3 regions of the Rhodococcus sp. P4_F3_2 genome follow, and region 2 is predicted to be linked to each of the others. Evidence: riboswitches for the same ligand, from Rfam matches in the RefSeq annotation. Region 2 holds a riboswitch; each other region holds the start of a gene.

Region 1 (2,262 bases), on a different contig from region 2:
ATCTTCTGGTCGGCCGTCTTGTCGCCGTAGTCGATGACCACGATCGCCTGGGGTGCACGCTCGGCAACAGCTTCCCACGATGCGTCGATGTAGGGCTTTGTCCCTTCGGCGAAGATGTTCGAGACACCGGAGTATTCCGCGACCAATTGACCGACGCCGACTCCGCCGATAGTCGTCGGAACCTGGTCACCACTGTCGTAGAAGAAGGTCGGTACCGGCGCCGCGTCCCCGACCGAAGCGCGGACGGTATCGAGACCATCGCTGATCTCCTCTGCGACCTCGCGGGCGGAATCTTCAACGCCCAGGACTCGACCGAGTTGCGTGTAGTCGTTCTCGAGCAATCCGATGTCGGGGAAACCGGTGCCACAGTATTCGGAGAACAAGAAGGTGTTGATTCCGCGCTCGCCGAAGGCGTCTCGGGAACGGCCCTGCTTCTCGTTGAAGGCACTGGTCATTCCTCCGACCACGAAGTCCGGGTCGACGTCGAGAACCTGCTCCATGCTGGGGAACGTATCGGAGAGGCTGGGAATCTTGTTGAATACATCGGCGGTCTCGGCAGTTGGCGGGTTGTCGCTGTACGCCCGACCGACGATCCGGTCACCCGCACCGATTTCGATGAGCGCCTCGGTGACATGCCCGTTCAAAGACACGATGCGCTGCGGCGGCGAGTCGAAGGTCATCTCTCGATCGCAGTTGGTCACGGACACAGGCTGTGCGAAGGATTCCGCAGCAGACGCGGACTCTGATTCCTGGCCTTTGGAACAACCTGCCGAAACCAAGGCGACCGCGATGAGAACAGCGGCGGCGCGGGACGGGGAGAACTGAAGTGACACGGGGACCTCGTAAGGGCTCTGAGCCACGAATGAGAATCCGACAGACAACTCCGCCCGCACACTGATACTCGGCCAGAGCTCCTGCTGGACTTCCTTTTCGTAGACCACGACGAATGGATGTCGCACACCGCGCGGTGGGTAATCGGGCTTGCCGACGCTCGGTGACTACCGAGAATCGACCTACCGTTGCGGGTCAGCGCCGGATTCGGACCGGCTTCCCCCACACGCGTGGCTTGCAAGTGCTTCGAGCAGTATGCATGACGTTTCCGATTCAAGACCAAACGCCCACTACAGTCGATCTGGCCAGACGCCCCCACACACCGGAGTTGATACATGACACGCTGGGCCCAAACCGTCGTCGCCCGGAAATGGTGGGTACTGAGCCTCGCGGTTCTGATAGTTCTCATCAGTGGGGTGTGGGGACTCGGAGTGTTCGGCAAGCTCAGCCAGGGCGGCTTCATCGATCCGGGCAGCGACTCCGCGAAGGTTGCGGACATCATCGAAGACAATCTCGGGCCGCAGACCCCGGACATCATCGCGATCTACTCACCCACCGACGGCAAGACCCTCGACGACATCGGGCCGGCAGTAACGGCCGCCGTCGACCAGTTCAAAACGGAAGTGCCGACCGCGTCGGTGAAGTCGTATTGGGGAACGGACGCCGCGGCCAAGGCCAGTCTGCTCTCGAACGACGGATCCATGGCGGCCGTTGCGATCACGTTGGCACCGGACTCGGGCGTCACACCGGCCACTTTCGCCGATCTCTTGCCGAAGCTCGAAGTTGAAGGTGCCGAGGCACAATTCGCGGGTAATACCGTTGTCGGCGTCGCGTTCAACACCAAGCTGGAGAAAGACCTGGTGGTCGCCGAAGCCATCGCCATTCCGATCACTCTGGTGCTGCTGGTCTTCATCTTCGGCGGCGTCGTCGCTGCGGCGGTTCCGGTGTTCGTGGGTGTACTCAGTGTCTTGAGCGCCTTGGCGGTTCTGCGAATCCTCACGCTGATCACCGATGTGTCCTCGTTCTCGATCAACGTTGCTTCTCTTCTCGGGTTGGGACTTGCAATCGACTACGGACTGTTCGTGGTCGGTCGGTTCCGTGAAGAACTGAATTCGGGCTCGGACCCGGGAGCGGCTGCGCAGCGGACAGTTCTGACCGCGGGTCGCACCGTCATGTTCTCGGGTCTGCTGCTGATCTGCGCGTTCAGCGGCATGCTCGTTTTCCCGCAGGCCGTCATCCGGTCTTTGGGTTTCGGTGCGATCGCAGCAGTACTGAGCGCGGCAGTTCTGTCGCTGACCGCTGTGCCTGCGCTGCTTGCCATTCTGGGGCATCGCATCAACGCCCTGACGTGGCGCAAGGATGCGGCGCAACGCGGGGAGGAACGCTCGCGCAAGTTCTGGGGCCGCGTCGTCACGTGGGTGATGAAGCGTC
Region 2 (2,262 bases):
GATCGCGTCGGCGCGCACATCGGCGAGCGACTTCTCGCATCCCGGGCTTCCGGTGCAGGCGGTGACGTCGAGCCACGGTGAGTTCTCGTCGAAGATCAACCCCATCGGCGCCAACACCCGGACTACCTGCTCGGCAGCCCATTCGTCGAGGTCGAAGATGTGCACCGATCGCCACGGCGTCACGACAACGGGCTTGTCGACGGCGGCCAGGAACTCGGCCAGCCGAGCGTCGAGCAGCCCGAATCGCAAGCCTCCGCCCAGGGCTACGGTCCCGTCGCGCTGCTCGAGCCAGCCGATGGTGGGCCGTGCATCCGGCGTGAGGTCCGCAGCACCGGTGGACTCGGCGCTCAGACCCAGCTGCTCGAGGGTGCGTTCGATTCCGTCCGGAACCTCGGCCAGGCGCCAGTGCTTGTCGCGGACGTCGAGGAATGATCGAGCCGCCTCGAGGAGCAATTCGACGGCGTCGTCCGCCTGGACGAGATGAGTGGTGTGGTGACCGGCGAGCACCAGTGAATGCTCGGTGGCGCTGCGCGCATGGAGTCCGAAATCGCCCCGTAGCCCGGTGATGTCTCCGCGCCCGTCGTCGAGGGTGAACAGGGTTCGCCCTGGCAGATCCGCCAATGCTTGATCCGCTTGGATCGCCGAATCGAGACGGTGGACCAGTTCACGAATGTCGGCTACGCCCCCGATACGGCCGGACAGTGGGGACGCGAGGATGTTGCGCACTCGCTCGTGCGTCGCGGACGGCAGCAGGCCGGCCGACGCGATTCGCGCCGCGAAGGCTTCGGGGTCCGAGACCGAGCGCAGTTGGACGTTGCCCCTCGAGGTGAGTTCCATCTGCCCGTTGCCGAGATCGCGCGCTGCGTCGGCGAGCGTCTGCAATTGGACCGGGGTGAGGAGTCCGCCGGGTAGGCGCACGCGTGCCAGCGCGCCGTCGGCGGCGTGGTGAACTTGCAGTGCACCCGGGCACGCGTCTGGCTGTGAACGGTCCGTGGGCATGGCTCCAGGGTACGACCTGTCATGAGTGCCTTCTGCGGACCGGTAGCATCACCACCACCAGTGACGGCAGTTGAGGAAACCGGTGAAAGTCCGGTGCGGTCGCGCCACTGTGAGTGTTGCTCGAGCGGGACGTGTTTCCGCTCGGAAACACAAGTCAGACCCTCAACCGCCGTCGATGACAGATCTGTGCCACGGGGCGCGAAACCCCAGGAAGGCTTCACCCGTGATTCTTCTGCTCTCCACGTCCGACACCGATCTGCTGAGCGCCCGCGCCAGCCAGGAAGCCGGCGACGGCGTCTCCTATCGCTGGGCCAACCCCTCACGCTTGCTGGTCTCGGAGGACTTGCCGCCCTTGCTCGACGGCGTCGACCTCGTGATCGTTCGTATTCTCGGCAGCCGTCGCAGTTGGGAAGACGGCTTGGAGATGGTCCTCGCCTCCGGACTGCCCGTAGTCGTTCTCGGCGGCGAGCACGCGCCGGATGCCGACCTCATGGAGTGCTCGACGGTCTCCGCCGGTGTTGCTGCCGAGGCGCACAACTACCTGGCCGAGGGTGGCGCACAGAATCTGGCACAGTTGCACCACTTCCTCTCCGACACCGTCCTGCTCACCGGCCACGGTTTCGAGCCGCCGGCTCACCTGCCTTCCTGGGGCATCGCTGATTTCGCGCCCGATCTCGACTCGGCGAGCGGTCCGGTCATCGCAGTTCTGTACTACCGCGCCCAGCATTTGGCCGGAAACACCCGGTATATCCAGGCGTTGTGCGACGCGGTCGCCGAGGCCGGTGGCACCGCGCTCCCGATCTACTGCGCATCTCTGCGAACCGCAGAAGCCGAACTTTTGAGCACGCTCCGCCGCGCCGACGCTATGGTCGTGACAGTTCTTGCTGCCGGCGGCACCAAGCCCGCCACCGCGTCCGCTGGTGGGGACGACGAAGCCTGGGACGTCGCCGCACTCGCTGCACTCGACGTCCCGATCCTGCAGGGGCTGTGCCTGACCAGTAGCCGCGCCACCTGGGACGAGAACGACGACGGACTGTCGCCTCTCGACGTCGCGACGCAGGTGGCGGTGCCGGAGTTCGACGGTCGCATCATCACCGTCCCGTTCTCCTTCAAGGAAATCGACTCCGACGGGCTGTCCACGTACGTCCCCGATGTCGAGCGCGCTGCCCGTGTCGCCGGCATCGCAGTCCGTCACGGCAAGCTTCGTCACATTCCGACCACCCAGCGTCGCGTTGCTCTGATGCTCTCGGCGTACCCGACCAA
Region 3 (2,262 bases), on a different contig from region 2:
CTTCGGCTCCGAGTTTCACGCCGATCCCGGCGAACGGCCACAACGCGCCTGAGTAGCCGCCGGCGCCGTGGATGCCGAGAACACGAACCGGCGCGCCTGGAACCACTGCCCGTGCGACGTGGACGGTGTTGCCGTTCCACTCCCACCACGTCGGGGTCGGCGCCGGCATGTGATCGGTGTACCGGTCGGGCATAAACTTCGAGTAATCGGCGCTGGTCACCTAAACAATTCTCGGTATCGGCGTCGCGGCTGACAACTCGCATCGGAGGACCGTGTCGACTCGGCGGAAAAGGCCCTCCCAGCAGCGCTCGAGGGCTACCTACGACGCGATCCTGGAGGCAGCTACTCGCGTTTTCGCGTCGGAGGGCATGGCAGCGACCACCAACCGGATCGCTGACGAAGCAGGGGTGTCGGTGGGCTCGCTCTACCAGTATTTCGGCGACAAGTACGAGATCCTTGCGGAGTTGGCGAACCGTCACGTGAGTGCTGCGCGGGAGAGTTTTGCGCTCTGCCTTGCCGACATCGTCGAGCGTGAACTCGCCCCGGACGAGGCCGTCCGGATGTTGGTGGAGTGCGCGGTCGAAGTGAACAGTAAGCCGCGAGAGTTCTTTCACCTGCTCTACGATCAGGTTCCGCGTACGCGTGAGCTCATCGAGCAGGTCGAAGGAATGAATCGGCAACTGGTACTGGGTTTTTCGGAATACTTGCAGAGCCGCGGTTTCAGTGCGGACGATGCGTTGCTGACGTCGCGGCTGACTGTGACTGCCGTGGACAGCCAGGTGCATCGGGTTGTGCTGGAATCGGATTCACCCGGAGAACTTCGAGTGCGAACGGAAGCCGTCGTGCGGCAGGCGAGATCGATGATCGCGTCGGAATCCTGATCCGGTGTGCGGAATGGTGACCACAGTCCGTTATGGTTCTGACGTCATCATCGAGGTAATGGGAAGTCGGTGCAATTCCGGCGCGGTCCCGCCACTGTGAGGTCGTCCATGCGTCGACCGTAGCCAGATACCACCCTCGTTGACGTTGTGTCATGCCACGAGGATGGATCGGTCACACCATGAATGCTGTTGGCGGAGCTCTGTCTCCACCTACCCACCTGCCTTCGCCGAAGGCTGGTGCGCCTCGAGGACGGCTCAGTCCGGGTATCGTGCTGCCCGCTCTGCTGGTCGTCACCGTGCTCTCTGCTGTGTGCGCGTTGGCATTCGGATCCGAGATGCTCCCCGTGTCCACTGTGGTGGACGTGGTGCACTCGCGCTTCGGAGGCCCACCCGTCACGCGTTCCGAACTTGCGATCGTGTGGGGGATCAGAGCACCGCGGGTACTGCTCGGTCTGGCCGTCGGCGCTGGTCTTGCCGTCGCCGGCGCGGTGGTGCAAACCCTCGTTCGTAACGCTCTTGCCGATCCCCACCTGCTGGGAGTGTCGTCCGGCGCGAGTGTCGGTGCCACCGCCGTCATCACCACCGGACTGTTCGCCGGCGCGGGAGTGTGGGCGCTCAGTTTCGGCGCGATGATCGGGGCGTTGGGAGCTGCGATTCTCGTCTTCACCATCGCGACGCTGCAAGGCGGTATCACTCCACTGCGATTGGTTCTGACCGGCACCGTTACCGCATCCGCCCTGTCGGCGATCGCGAGTTTTCTGGTGCTGCGTACCAATGATTCCCAGGCCGCGCAGTCCGTATTGTTCTGGCTCCTGGGAAGTTTGGCCGGGGCATCCTGGGACAAGTTGTGGGCGCCGGTCATCGTTGTGTTCCTGCTGACGGCAGCGGTGTTCGCCCTGCACGGTTGGCTGGATGCGCTGGCGGCCGGACCGGACGTCGCGGCTTCGCTCGGTATTCCCATCCGAACCCTGCGAAACGTGCTGTTCGGCGTGCTGGCAGCGTTGGTCGGCACGATGGTTGCAGTGTCCGGCGCGATTGCCTTCGTAGGCTTGGTCATACCGCACGTCACACGCATGCTCGTCGGAGCCAGACATCGAGTGGTGTTGCCGGCGGCAGCGCTGATCGGCGCGTCGTTCCTGGTGTGGGTCGACGTCGTGGCGCGGACCTCGTTGCGGCCGACCGAGATCCCGCTGAGCGTGGTGACCGGGGTGATCGGTGCCCCGCTGTTTCTCCTGCTTCTCGGCCGTCGGCGCTACCGATTCGGTGGCAGTTCGTGAGCGCCCGCGCCCTGGCGGTGACCGCGTCCGGAGTCGTTGTCCGCATCGACCGCCGAACCGTCGTCAAGGGCGTCGACATCGCGGCGGACGCCGGTGCAGTAGTC

Evidence for each region. A riboswitch is a leader RNA that binds a small molecule or an ion and turns the genes downstream of it on or off. The one in region 2 is predicted to bind cobalamin.
Region 1: another riboswitch for cobalamin. It lies ahead of AC1DWA_RS04545 (ABC transporter substrate-binding protein); the one in region 2 lies ahead of cobN (cobaltochelatase subunit CobN).
Region 3: another riboswitch for cobalamin. It lies ahead of AC1DWA_RS03935 (FecCD family ABC transporter permease); the one in region 2 lies ahead of cobN (cobaltochelatase subunit CobN).

The regions. Positions count from the first base shown of each region.
Region 1 is NZ_JBFUJN010000003.1:114,425-116,686, forward strand. It holds gene AC1DWA_RS04545 (ABC transporter substrate-binding protein) at 1-833, opposite strand, end outside; cobalamin riboswitch at 950-1,097, opposite strand; gene AC1DWA_RS04550 (MMPL family transporter) at 1,167-2,262, shown strand, end outside.
Region 2 is NZ_JBFUJN010000018.1:105,139-107,400, forward strand. It holds gene cobG (precorrin-3B synthase) at 1-999, opposite strand, end outside; adenosylcobalamin (AdoCbl) riboswitch at 1,062-1,173, shown strand; gene cobN (cobaltochelatase subunit CobN) at 1,223-2,262, shown strand, end outside.
Region 3 is NZ_JBFUJN010000002.1:270,904-273,165, forward strand. It holds gene AC1DWA_RS03925 (alpha/beta hydrolase) at 1-220, opposite strand, end outside; gene AC1DWA_RS03930 (TetR/AcrR family transcriptional regulator) at 273-881, shown strand; cobalamin riboswitch at 898-1,033, shown strand; gene AC1DWA_RS03935 (FecCD family ABC transporter permease) at 1,151-2,158, shown strand; gene AC1DWA_RS03940 (ABC transporter ATP-binding protein) at 2,155-2,262, shown strand, end outside.